2 regions of the Actinomadura sp. NPDC000600 genome follow, and region 2 is predicted to be linked to the other one. Evidence: riboswitches for the same ligand, from Rfam matches in the RefSeq annotation. Region 2 holds a riboswitch; the other holds the start of a gene.

Region 1 (4,404 bases), on a different contig from region 2:
CGACCAGCCCCGCGTAGCTGTGCCCGACGAGGATGCATGAATCGCGGACGGTGTCGATGGCGGCGGCGACCATCTCGGCGTGGTCGTGCAGCCCGTGGTCGCCCCGGAGGTCCGGGGTGAGCGTGCGCACTCCGGCGGCGGTGAGCGCCGGGACGACCCGGTCCCAGGCCGAAGGCCCGTGCCAGGCACCGTGGACGAGAACGAACGTGGTCATCGGTACTCCTTGTCGCGCAGAAGGGGGAGCACCCGGTCGGCGAACTCCTCCAGGGCGGTGTCGTGGTCCTCGGCCGCCAAGCGGATGACGAGGTGGCGGGCGCCTGCCGCGGCATAGGCGTCCAGCCAGGCGGCGGCCTCGGCGGGCGGTCCGGCGAACATGGCCTGGATCGACGCGACGAACTCCAGCGGCGCGTTGTAGTAGCGCTCGATGCTCGTCCGCAGGCGGTGGCGGGCCTTCTCCGGGTCGTCGTCCAGGCAGAGCGTCGCGTAGAGGGCCGGGGTGGCGGCTCCGATGACCTCGCGTTCCTCCGCGTACGTCGCCGCCTCGGGCGGGTAGGGGAGCCATCCGTCGGCGAGACGGGCCACGCGCGGCAGTGCCGGCCCGCCCCCCGCCAGCCAGATCGGCGGCCCTCCCGGACGCTTCGGCGGGGGCGCGAGCCGCACGTCCGAGAACGCGAAGTGCCGGCCCTCGTAGGAGACCGCGCCTCCGGACCAGAGCCGCCGCATCGCCTCGATCGACTCCTCCATCCGGCTGACGCGGCGGCCGAACCCGATCCCGACCGCCGCGAACTGGGCCTCGGTGGCGGGCACCGGGAACCCGGCCCCCATGCCCGCGATCAGCCGCCCGTCCGACAGGCGGTCGAGCGTGGCGAGCTGGTGGGCCAGCAGGATCGGATGGCGCAGGGCCGGCAGCAGCACCGCCGTGCCGAGCGCGACCCGCTCGGTGGCCTGCGCCGCGGCGGCCAGCAGCATCAGCGGATCGGCGCGCGGCCTGGTCACGGGACTGTCGCCCGCCCAGACCGAGTCCAACCCCATCTCCTCGGCGCGTCGCGCCTGGGCGATGAGGCGCCCGGGTTCATGCTCGCCCAGCAGGTCCTGCTCTCTCGTCGGCAGCAAGTAGCCGACCTCCAGCCTGGCCATCGTCCCCTCCGACCGATCGGGTTCAGCAACCATAACCATGAACTTCTTATTTTTGAAGTACATAGTTCAGGGAGCAGTAGAGTCGAGGGGCATGACAAGCCGTCGCCGGAGACCATCACGATCAAGAACCCCCGACCGAGGGCAGGGGGCGAGAACACCGCGTCGGCGTTGCCGAACGGCCTGCGCGCCGCTAGATCCCCTCGCCCGTCAACCGCCACGCCTGCACCGTGGCGAGCGCGGCGACGGCGATGACGACGATCGGGAAATAGGGGAAGCCCAGGAAGCCGAGAGCGCCCGGCGCCACAGGAGAGACCGCTAGCACGCGTTCCTGGGCGGGCCAGAACGCCGCCCCGTACGCGGCCGCTGGGATGAGCACTCCTCCCAGGAGCATCGGAAGGCGAAGCCCGCGGGACCAGATCGCGTCCGCCATGCACACGACGCCCCCGGCGAACAGGGCGATGCCGACCGTGCCGAGCAGTTCGACACCGAAGAGCCATGCCCTGGAGATGGCGGTGTCCTCCTGGGTCTTCTTGGCCTCCTCATAGGAGATTCCGCCGCCGTTGGCGGGTCCTCCTCCGTAGGAGGTCACGCATTCCTGGCCCGGCGCCTGGACGGCCTGTCCGCACTTCGGTTCGCTGGTGTCCACCGCGTTGTCGGCCGTGTAGGCGTTGCTCAGGCTGAACACGGCGGCGACCACGCTCACCGCGAGCAAGCAGCTCCCCAGGGCCAACTGGAAGCGTTGCACCGCTCTCCTCCGTTCCCCGGTGAGCCCTTGCGTCCGGGGCGGCCTCGACGACACGTGATGAAAGCGAAGCAGAGAGTCGGTGCCTGCCGCTACCCGGCGGCATTACTTCCAAGGCGGTCGCTTTCTGAGGAGTGGTCGCCCCGGTAGGGTGCCGAATGGCATGAACTGATGCGGGGTGCCCCATGTGGGGAGAATCGGGAAGCCGGTGAGAATCCGGCACGGGCCCGCCGCGGTGACCGGGGAGCAGCCGCCCACGCGCGTAGGCGCGGCCACTGGCCGTCAGGCCGGGAAGGCGGGCGGTCGAGCATCGATCCGGGAGTCCGAAGACCGGCCTCGCTCCACACGGCCGCCGCGTTCGCGGCGGCCTGTCGCAGCGGGAGCCTGCCCATGGACATCTATGACGCCATTCACCGCCGCCGCGACGTGCGCGGCGAGTTCACCGGGGAACCGATTCCGCGGGACGTCCTTGAGCGCGTCCTGGCGGCCGCGCATGCCGCGCCGAGCGTCGGGCTGTCCCAGCCGTGGGACTTCGTGCTCGTGCGCGATCCCGCGATCCGGCGGGCGTTCCACGGCCACGTCCGGTCCGAGCGGGCCGCCTTCGCCGCAACCCTGACGGGCGCCGCCGCCGAGCGCTTCGCCCGGATCAAGATCGACGGGGTGCTGGAGTCCAGCCTGTCGATCGTGGTCACCTACGATCCCGAGCGCGGCGGCCCGGCGGTCCTCGGGCGGCATGCGATCGCCGACGCCGGGCTGTACTCCGTCTGCCTGGCCATCCAGAACCTGTGGCTCGCCGCGACCGCCGAGGGGCTCGGCGTCGGTTGGGTGTCGTTCTACCGGGAGCCGTACCTGCGCGACCTGCTCGGCATCCCGGAGACGATCCGCCCGGTGGCCTGGCTCTGCCTCGGCCCCGTCACCCACCTGGAACGCATTCCGGATCTCGAACGGCACGGCTGGCGGCGCCGCAGGGCACTGGACGCCGCCGTCCATCACGACCGCTGGACGGAGCCGGCGGGCTGACCCGGAGGCGGACGGCCATGTAGGCCAGGAAGGACAGGCCCGCGAGCAGGTAACAGTTGGCGACCGGGGTCAGGAGGTGGAAGCCGTACTCGCGCGGGCCGCCGTCGCGGGGCGTCCACCACAAGGACGAGACGGCGAAGAGGACGTAGGCGGCCGCGGCGCTCTTGCGGTGGCCGTTCCGCAGGAGCACCGCCAGGGCCGGGACGATCCAGACCCAATGGTGCGCCCAGGAGATCGGGGAGACGATCAGGCCCGTCGCGCCGGTGACCGCCGTCGCGCTCAGCCAGTCGCCTCGCCTCGCCCAGACGGCGGCGACCGCCAGGCTGGAGACGCCGATGGCCAGTGGTACGGCCGTGTACCAGTCGCCGACCTCGGCCGCTCCCCCCGATATGCGGGCCAGCGCGCCGTAGAGGGACTGGTTGCTGATGTACGGGGCGCCAACGCGAGAGGTGTCGTAGAAGGTGTGCAGCCAGTAGAGGCGGGACGCGTCCGGGGCGACGGCGTAGGCGAGGACAGTGCAGACGGCGAAGGTCGCGGCGGCCGTGGCGGCGTCCTTGGTCCGACGGCTCAACAGGAGCAGGACGACGAAGACGGCGGGCGTCAGTTTGATCGCGGTCGCCACTCCGATGCCGATTCCGGCCGGGCGGCCGCGGGCGACGCGGTACAGGTCGGCGAGGACCAGGGCGAGCAGGAAGAGGTTGACCTGTCCCAGGAAGAACGACTGCCAGACCGGCTGGAGGAGCAGGCCCGCCGCCACCACGACCACGAGCGGAATTCTCTGGCCGGCCATTCTCGCCGTCAGCGCGCACGCCCCTGCGAAGGCGCCCAGCGAGGCCAGTTGCCACAGCATGCGGGCAAGGACGAGCGGCAGGGCGGCCAGCGGAACGAACAGCGCCGCCATGAAAGGCGTGTTGGTGAAGTAATGGTCGGCGACCTGTCCCTGGTAGAGGCGCGAGCCGTCCGTCACGATATGGCCGCCCAGCCAGTAGATACGAAAATCCAGGGAGTCGTACACGGCGGAGAAGACGACCACTCCGAGGACTTCGACGGCGAGGAGGAAAGGCGCCCAGCGCTTCATGCCGGCAACGGTGTCGCCGGAGGCCCGGGCCGCACATCGGGCCACCGGACACATTGGCGAAAGGCGCTTGTAGCCTGCGGGACTACGCCCCCGGGCCAATGTGCCGGGACGGGGGCGGCGGTTACGATCGGCGCATGTCAGCCCTGCCGTTGCGCCGCCTGAGCCGCGGCACGGGGACGGTCCTCGCCTGGAGCGGCGCCGCCGTCTACCCGGTGGTCCTGTTCCTCACGTTCTCCCATGGAAGGACCGCCTTCCAGCAGTTGGAGATCCCCCTCTCGACCGGGCTCACGGTCCTCGTGCTCTTCCTGCTGCGGCGCCGGGCGACGGTCGCCCACGTGATCCTGCTCCTCGCCTGGATCCTCGCCCTGCTGGCCCTGCCGGTCGGGACCGTCGGCGGCCTGCTGGTCCTGCTCCCCGGCGTCTCGGC
Region 2 (4,404 bases):
CCTGGGTGACCTTGTTGTCGACCGCCTGCGCCGACCCGGCCTGGTACTGCTTGCGCGACGCGTCGGTCACGACCACGCGCGGCAGCCGCACCGGATCCGTGTACGTCAGGACGATCTGGGACGGGGGCGCGACCGCCGAGCCCTTCGCCGGGCTCGCCGACGCCAGCGCGGTGTGCGCCGACGCCGGGACCGCGGTCGTCGCCAGGACCGCCGCGAGAACCGCGGAGCCGGCGGCCCCGCGCAGCACCGCCCGGATCATGCCCGGCTCCGCGCCCGGGTCAGGCCGTAGGCCCCGACCGCGATGCCGGCCACGCCGACCGCGATGCCGATGCCGCCGAGCAGCCGGGCCGTCCCGTCGTCGGGCGACGCGGACGACGCCGCAGCGGCGGGCTTCACCTGGGCGGTCAGGCCGGTGGCGGTCAGCGAGCCCTTGGGGAGGAGCTTGAGCACCGGCGAGGGGTGCTCCGGCTCGTTCGCCCCCTCGGCGGGTGGCTGGTCCCACTTGACGACCTCGCCGCCGGAGTAGGTCTGGTCGGCCTTGAAGACGAGCCGGTCTGTGTCGGTCGGCAGCGGCCCCATCGAGACGTCGAACTCCTCGAACCGGCCCGGCTCGATCCGGCCGCCGGTCCAGGTGATCTTCGTGACGGCCTCGGTCAGCTCGCCGCCCTCCGTCTTCACGGGCTTCGGCAGCTTGGACTTCTCCACCTTCACCGTCCAGCCGGGCGTCGGCCGGACCGACACCGACGACAGCGGGTGGTCGACCGGCAAGTTCACCACGAGCTTGGTGGTGGACGCGTCGTCGCGCTCGTTCGGCACGCGGAACGAGACCTTGGTGTACGAGCCCTGCTCGGCGGTCTTGGGGTTGACGCTGACGTGCGCGGACGCCGCCGCGGCCAGGCCGATCACGGACAGTGCGGCGAGGGACGCGACCGCGCCGGCGCGCCGGGCATGCGGAAGGAAGGGCATTGCGGAACTCCGTTCGAGTCGTACGGGAACGACCGGGCACCGCGAGTCGGCGTCCGGTGGCGTACGGCGCTCCGCTCAGAGGTGAGCGAGCGCCCTCGAACGCGGCGGGGGACCCCGCCGGACGACCTGGTGCCGCAGGACCCGCCCCAGGGCCGTGACAGTGTCCGCCGCCGACTCGGTCCGGCAGGGGCTCACTGGAGGCTCGGCCGGTTCGACGGCGAGCAGAGCCAGCAGCAGCCGGATCGGGCGGTCCGCGAAGGCGGCGACCCGCCGGGCGAGTGACCACGCGGCCCGCTCGCCTCGTCGCAGCCACCATGCGGCCACCAGCGCGGCCGTGCAGTGCGCGAGCGTCATGACCAGGCCGTTCCCGCCATGCGCGGTGGGGAGCGCGACGGGTTCCATGGCGCCCGTCATGGCGGCGTGAGTCTCGGGCATGGTGTGGGCCGCCGGGGCGGTGGCCGCCGTGAACAGCGTGTGCAGGGCGAACTGCCCGCCGAGGAGCCCGCCCAGGATCGTCGCGAGCGAGCGCTCGTGGCCCGCCAGCATCAGCGTCACGCCCAGGACGGCCCCGAATCCCATGATCGCCGCCCAGGGCGGCACCGCCGCGCCGCCCGCCAGGACGTGCCCGAGGATCGCGAGCGTGGCGCACACGGTGGCGAACACCACCGCGCGCGCGGCCCGGAACAGCGGCTGCGACGCATGGGGGATCATGACGCTGACCATCGTCCCACCCGCGGTGCGGGATGCGCAGCCGACCCCGGACACCGCGCCGACACGCCCAACATCTTGGGCTTGTGCGTTGATCGTCAACTAGATGTAGGGTTCAACCCCGTGCTGGTCCGCCCCCGCCGTTTCGCGGCGGGGGCGGCGTGAGAGGGAACCCGGTGGGAGTCCGGGACTGCCCCGCAGCGGTGAGCGGGAACGACCGCCGTCATCGAGCACTGGGCCGAAGGGCCTGGGAAGCGACGGCCAGTAGGACGCCTCGGGAGAGGCGGCGCCCGCGAGTCCGAAGACCTGCCCGCACGCGAGGCCGGGCGACCGGCCTCATTTTCGGGGGTCCGGGTCCGTCCCGGATCGACACGTCCAGGCCTCGCGGGTGGGCCGGGGGCGGAGCGCGGCCTGCCGCCGCGCGCCGTTCGCATGCCTTCGCGAGGCGGCTTGCGAGGGGAGAAGCACGTGACACAGGCTCTGGCCGCGCCGCCGGCGGAGATCACGGCCGAGGTCGAGGCGGCCTGCGAGGCGGTACCGGGGGTCGAGGCCGGCCGGGTGCTGGCCGCGGTCCGGTCCGCGGACGGCCTCGACGCGATGGCGCTGCGGGACCTCGCGATCGGGGAGGCCGCCGCGCTCATCCCCGCCGAGCCCGGATACTCCAGGGTCGCCGCGCGCCTGCTCGGCGGCCGGATCCGGGACGAGGCCGCGGCCGCGGGCGTCCGCACGTTCGCCGAGTCGGTCGCCGCCGCGCACCGCGAGGGGCTCCTGGCGGACGACCTGGCCGCCTTCGTCGCCGCCAACGCCGCCCGGCTCGACGCGCTCATCGACGAGAGTTCGGGGGGCGTGGGAGAACGTCCCGCCTCGGAAGGCGCGTTCGGGGCCGATGACCGGTTCGAGTACTTCGGGCTTCGCACCGTCTACGACCGTTACCTGCTGAGGCATCCGACGTCGCGACTCGTCCTTGAGCGACCGCAGCACTTCTTCTTGCGGGTGGCCTGCGGGCTCGTATTTCCCGACGCGGTCGGGCCGGGGGGTGTGGGGGGTCGGCCTCCCACGGGCGACACAGTCCCCGACGAAGTCGGGCCGGGGGGTGTGGGGGGTCGGCCTCCCACGGGCGACACAGTCCCCGACGAAGTCGGGCCGGGGGGTGTGGGGGGTCGGCCTCCCACAGGCGACACGGCCGTGGATGAGGCCGCCGAGCTGTACGGGCTGCTCAGCACGCTGTCGTACCTGCCCAGCTCGCCGACGCTGTTCAACTCCGGGGCCCGCCGCCCGCAGCTCTCCTCGTGCTTCCTGCTCGACTCGCCGCGCGACGAGCTGGAGTCGATCTACGACCGGTACGGCCAGGTCGCGCGGCTCAGCAAGTACGCGGGCGGCATCGGCATCTCCTGGACGCGGGTCCGGTCGCGGGGCTCGCTGATCCGGGGCACCAACGGGCACTCCAACGGGATCGTCCCGTGGCTGCGCACGCTCGACTCGTCCGTGGCCGCGGTCAACCAGGGCGGCCGCCGCAAGGGCGCGGCGTGCGTCTACCTGGAGCCGTGGCACGCCGACGTCGAGGAGTTCCTGGAGCTGCGCGACAACACCGGCGAGGACGCGCGCCGCACCCACAACCTCAACCTGGCCAACTGGATCCCGGACGAGTTCATGCGCCGCGTCGAGGCCGACGGGACGTGGTCGCTGTTCGACCCGAAGGAGGTCCCCGAGCTGACCGACCTGTGGGGCGACGAGTTCGACGAGGCGTACCGGGCGGCGGAGCGGGAGGGGCGGTTCGTCCGGCAGATCCCGGCCCGCAAGCTGTACGGGCGGATGATGAGGACTCTCGCCGAGACCGGCAACGGGTGGATGACGTTCAAGGACGCCGCCAACCGCGCCTGCAACCAGACCGCCGAGCCCGGCAAGGTCGTCCACCTGTCGAACCTCTGCACGGAGATCCTGGAGGTGACGGGCGACGGCGAGGCGGCCGTCTGCAACCTCGGATCGGTGAACCTGGCCGCGCACGTGGGGCCGTCCGGCGTCGACTGGGAGCGGCTCCGCTCGACGGTCCGCACCGCCGTCCGGTTCCTGGACCGCACCATCGACCGCGGCTTCTACCCCACGCCCGAGGCGGAGAAGGCGAACCGCAAGTGGCGGCCGGTCGGGCTCGGCGTGATGGGGCTCGCGGACGTGTTCTTCACGCTCCGCCTGCCGTTCGACTCGGACGAGGCGCGCGAGCTGTCGACGCGCATCGCCGAGGAGATCGCGCTGGCCGCCTACAACGCGTCCGCCGACCTCGCCGCCGCCCACGGGCCGCTGCCCGCCTACGGCATGACCCGCACCGCGCGCGGCAAGCTCCACCTGGACCACTTCCCTGACGCGGCGCCGTCCCGTCCCGCCGACTGGGACGCCCTTCGCGCCCGGGTCGCGGAGGTGGGCCTGCGCAACTCGCTGCTCGTCGCGATCGCGCCGACCGCGACGATCGCGTCCATCGCGGGCTGCTACGAGTGCATCGAGCCGCAGGTGTCCAACCTGTTCAAGCGCGAGACGCTGTCCGGCGAGTTCCTGCAGATCAACCGCTACCTGGTCGAGGACCTGAAGTCGCTCGGGCTGTGGACGCCGGCGGTCCGCGAGGCGGTCAAGAAGGCGAACGGGTCCGTCCAGGGGCTCGTCGACCTGCCGGAGGAGATGCTGTCGCTCTACCGGACGGCCTGGGAGCTGCCGCAGAAGGCGCTCATCGACCTCGCCGCC

The links. A riboswitch is a leader RNA that binds a small molecule or an ion and turns the genes downstream of it on or off. The one in region 2 is predicted to bind cobalamin.
Region 1: it holds a riboswitch for cobalamin, as region 2 does, so the genes downstream of both, bluB (5,6-dimethylbenzimidazole synthase) here and ABWI07_RS06775 (ribonucleoside-diphosphate reductase subunit alpha) in region 2, are expected to answer to the same signal.

What each region holds. Positions count from the first base shown of each region.
Region 1 covers NZ_JBEUPD010000011.1:94,222-98,625, reverse strand. The annotation lists gene ABWI07_RS18160 (alpha/beta fold hydrolase) at 1-214, opposite strand, end outside; gene ABWI07_RS18155 (LLM class flavin-dependent oxidoreductase) at 211-1,137, opposite strand; gene ABWI07_RS18150 (hypothetical protein) at 1,328-1,882, opposite strand; cobalamin riboswitch at 2,039-2,232, shown strand; gene bluB (5,6-dimethylbenzimidazole synthase) at 2,270-2,899, shown strand; gene ABWI07_RS18140 (glycosyltransferase 87 family protein) at 2,793-3,977, opposite strand; gene ABWI07_RS18135 (sensor histidine kinase) at 4,112-4,404, shown strand, end outside.
Region 2 covers NZ_JBEUPD010000003.1:344,951-349,354, forward strand. The annotation lists gene ABWI07_RS06760 (copper resistance CopC family protein) at 1-259, opposite strand, end outside; gene ABWI07_RS06765 (YcnI family copper-binding membrane protein) at 256-966, opposite strand; gene ABWI07_RS06770 (hypothetical protein) at 1,042-1,677, opposite strand; cobalamin riboswitch at 1,785-2,002, shown strand; gene ABWI07_RS06775 (ribonucleoside-diphosphate reductase subunit alpha) at 2,143-4,404, shown strand, end outside.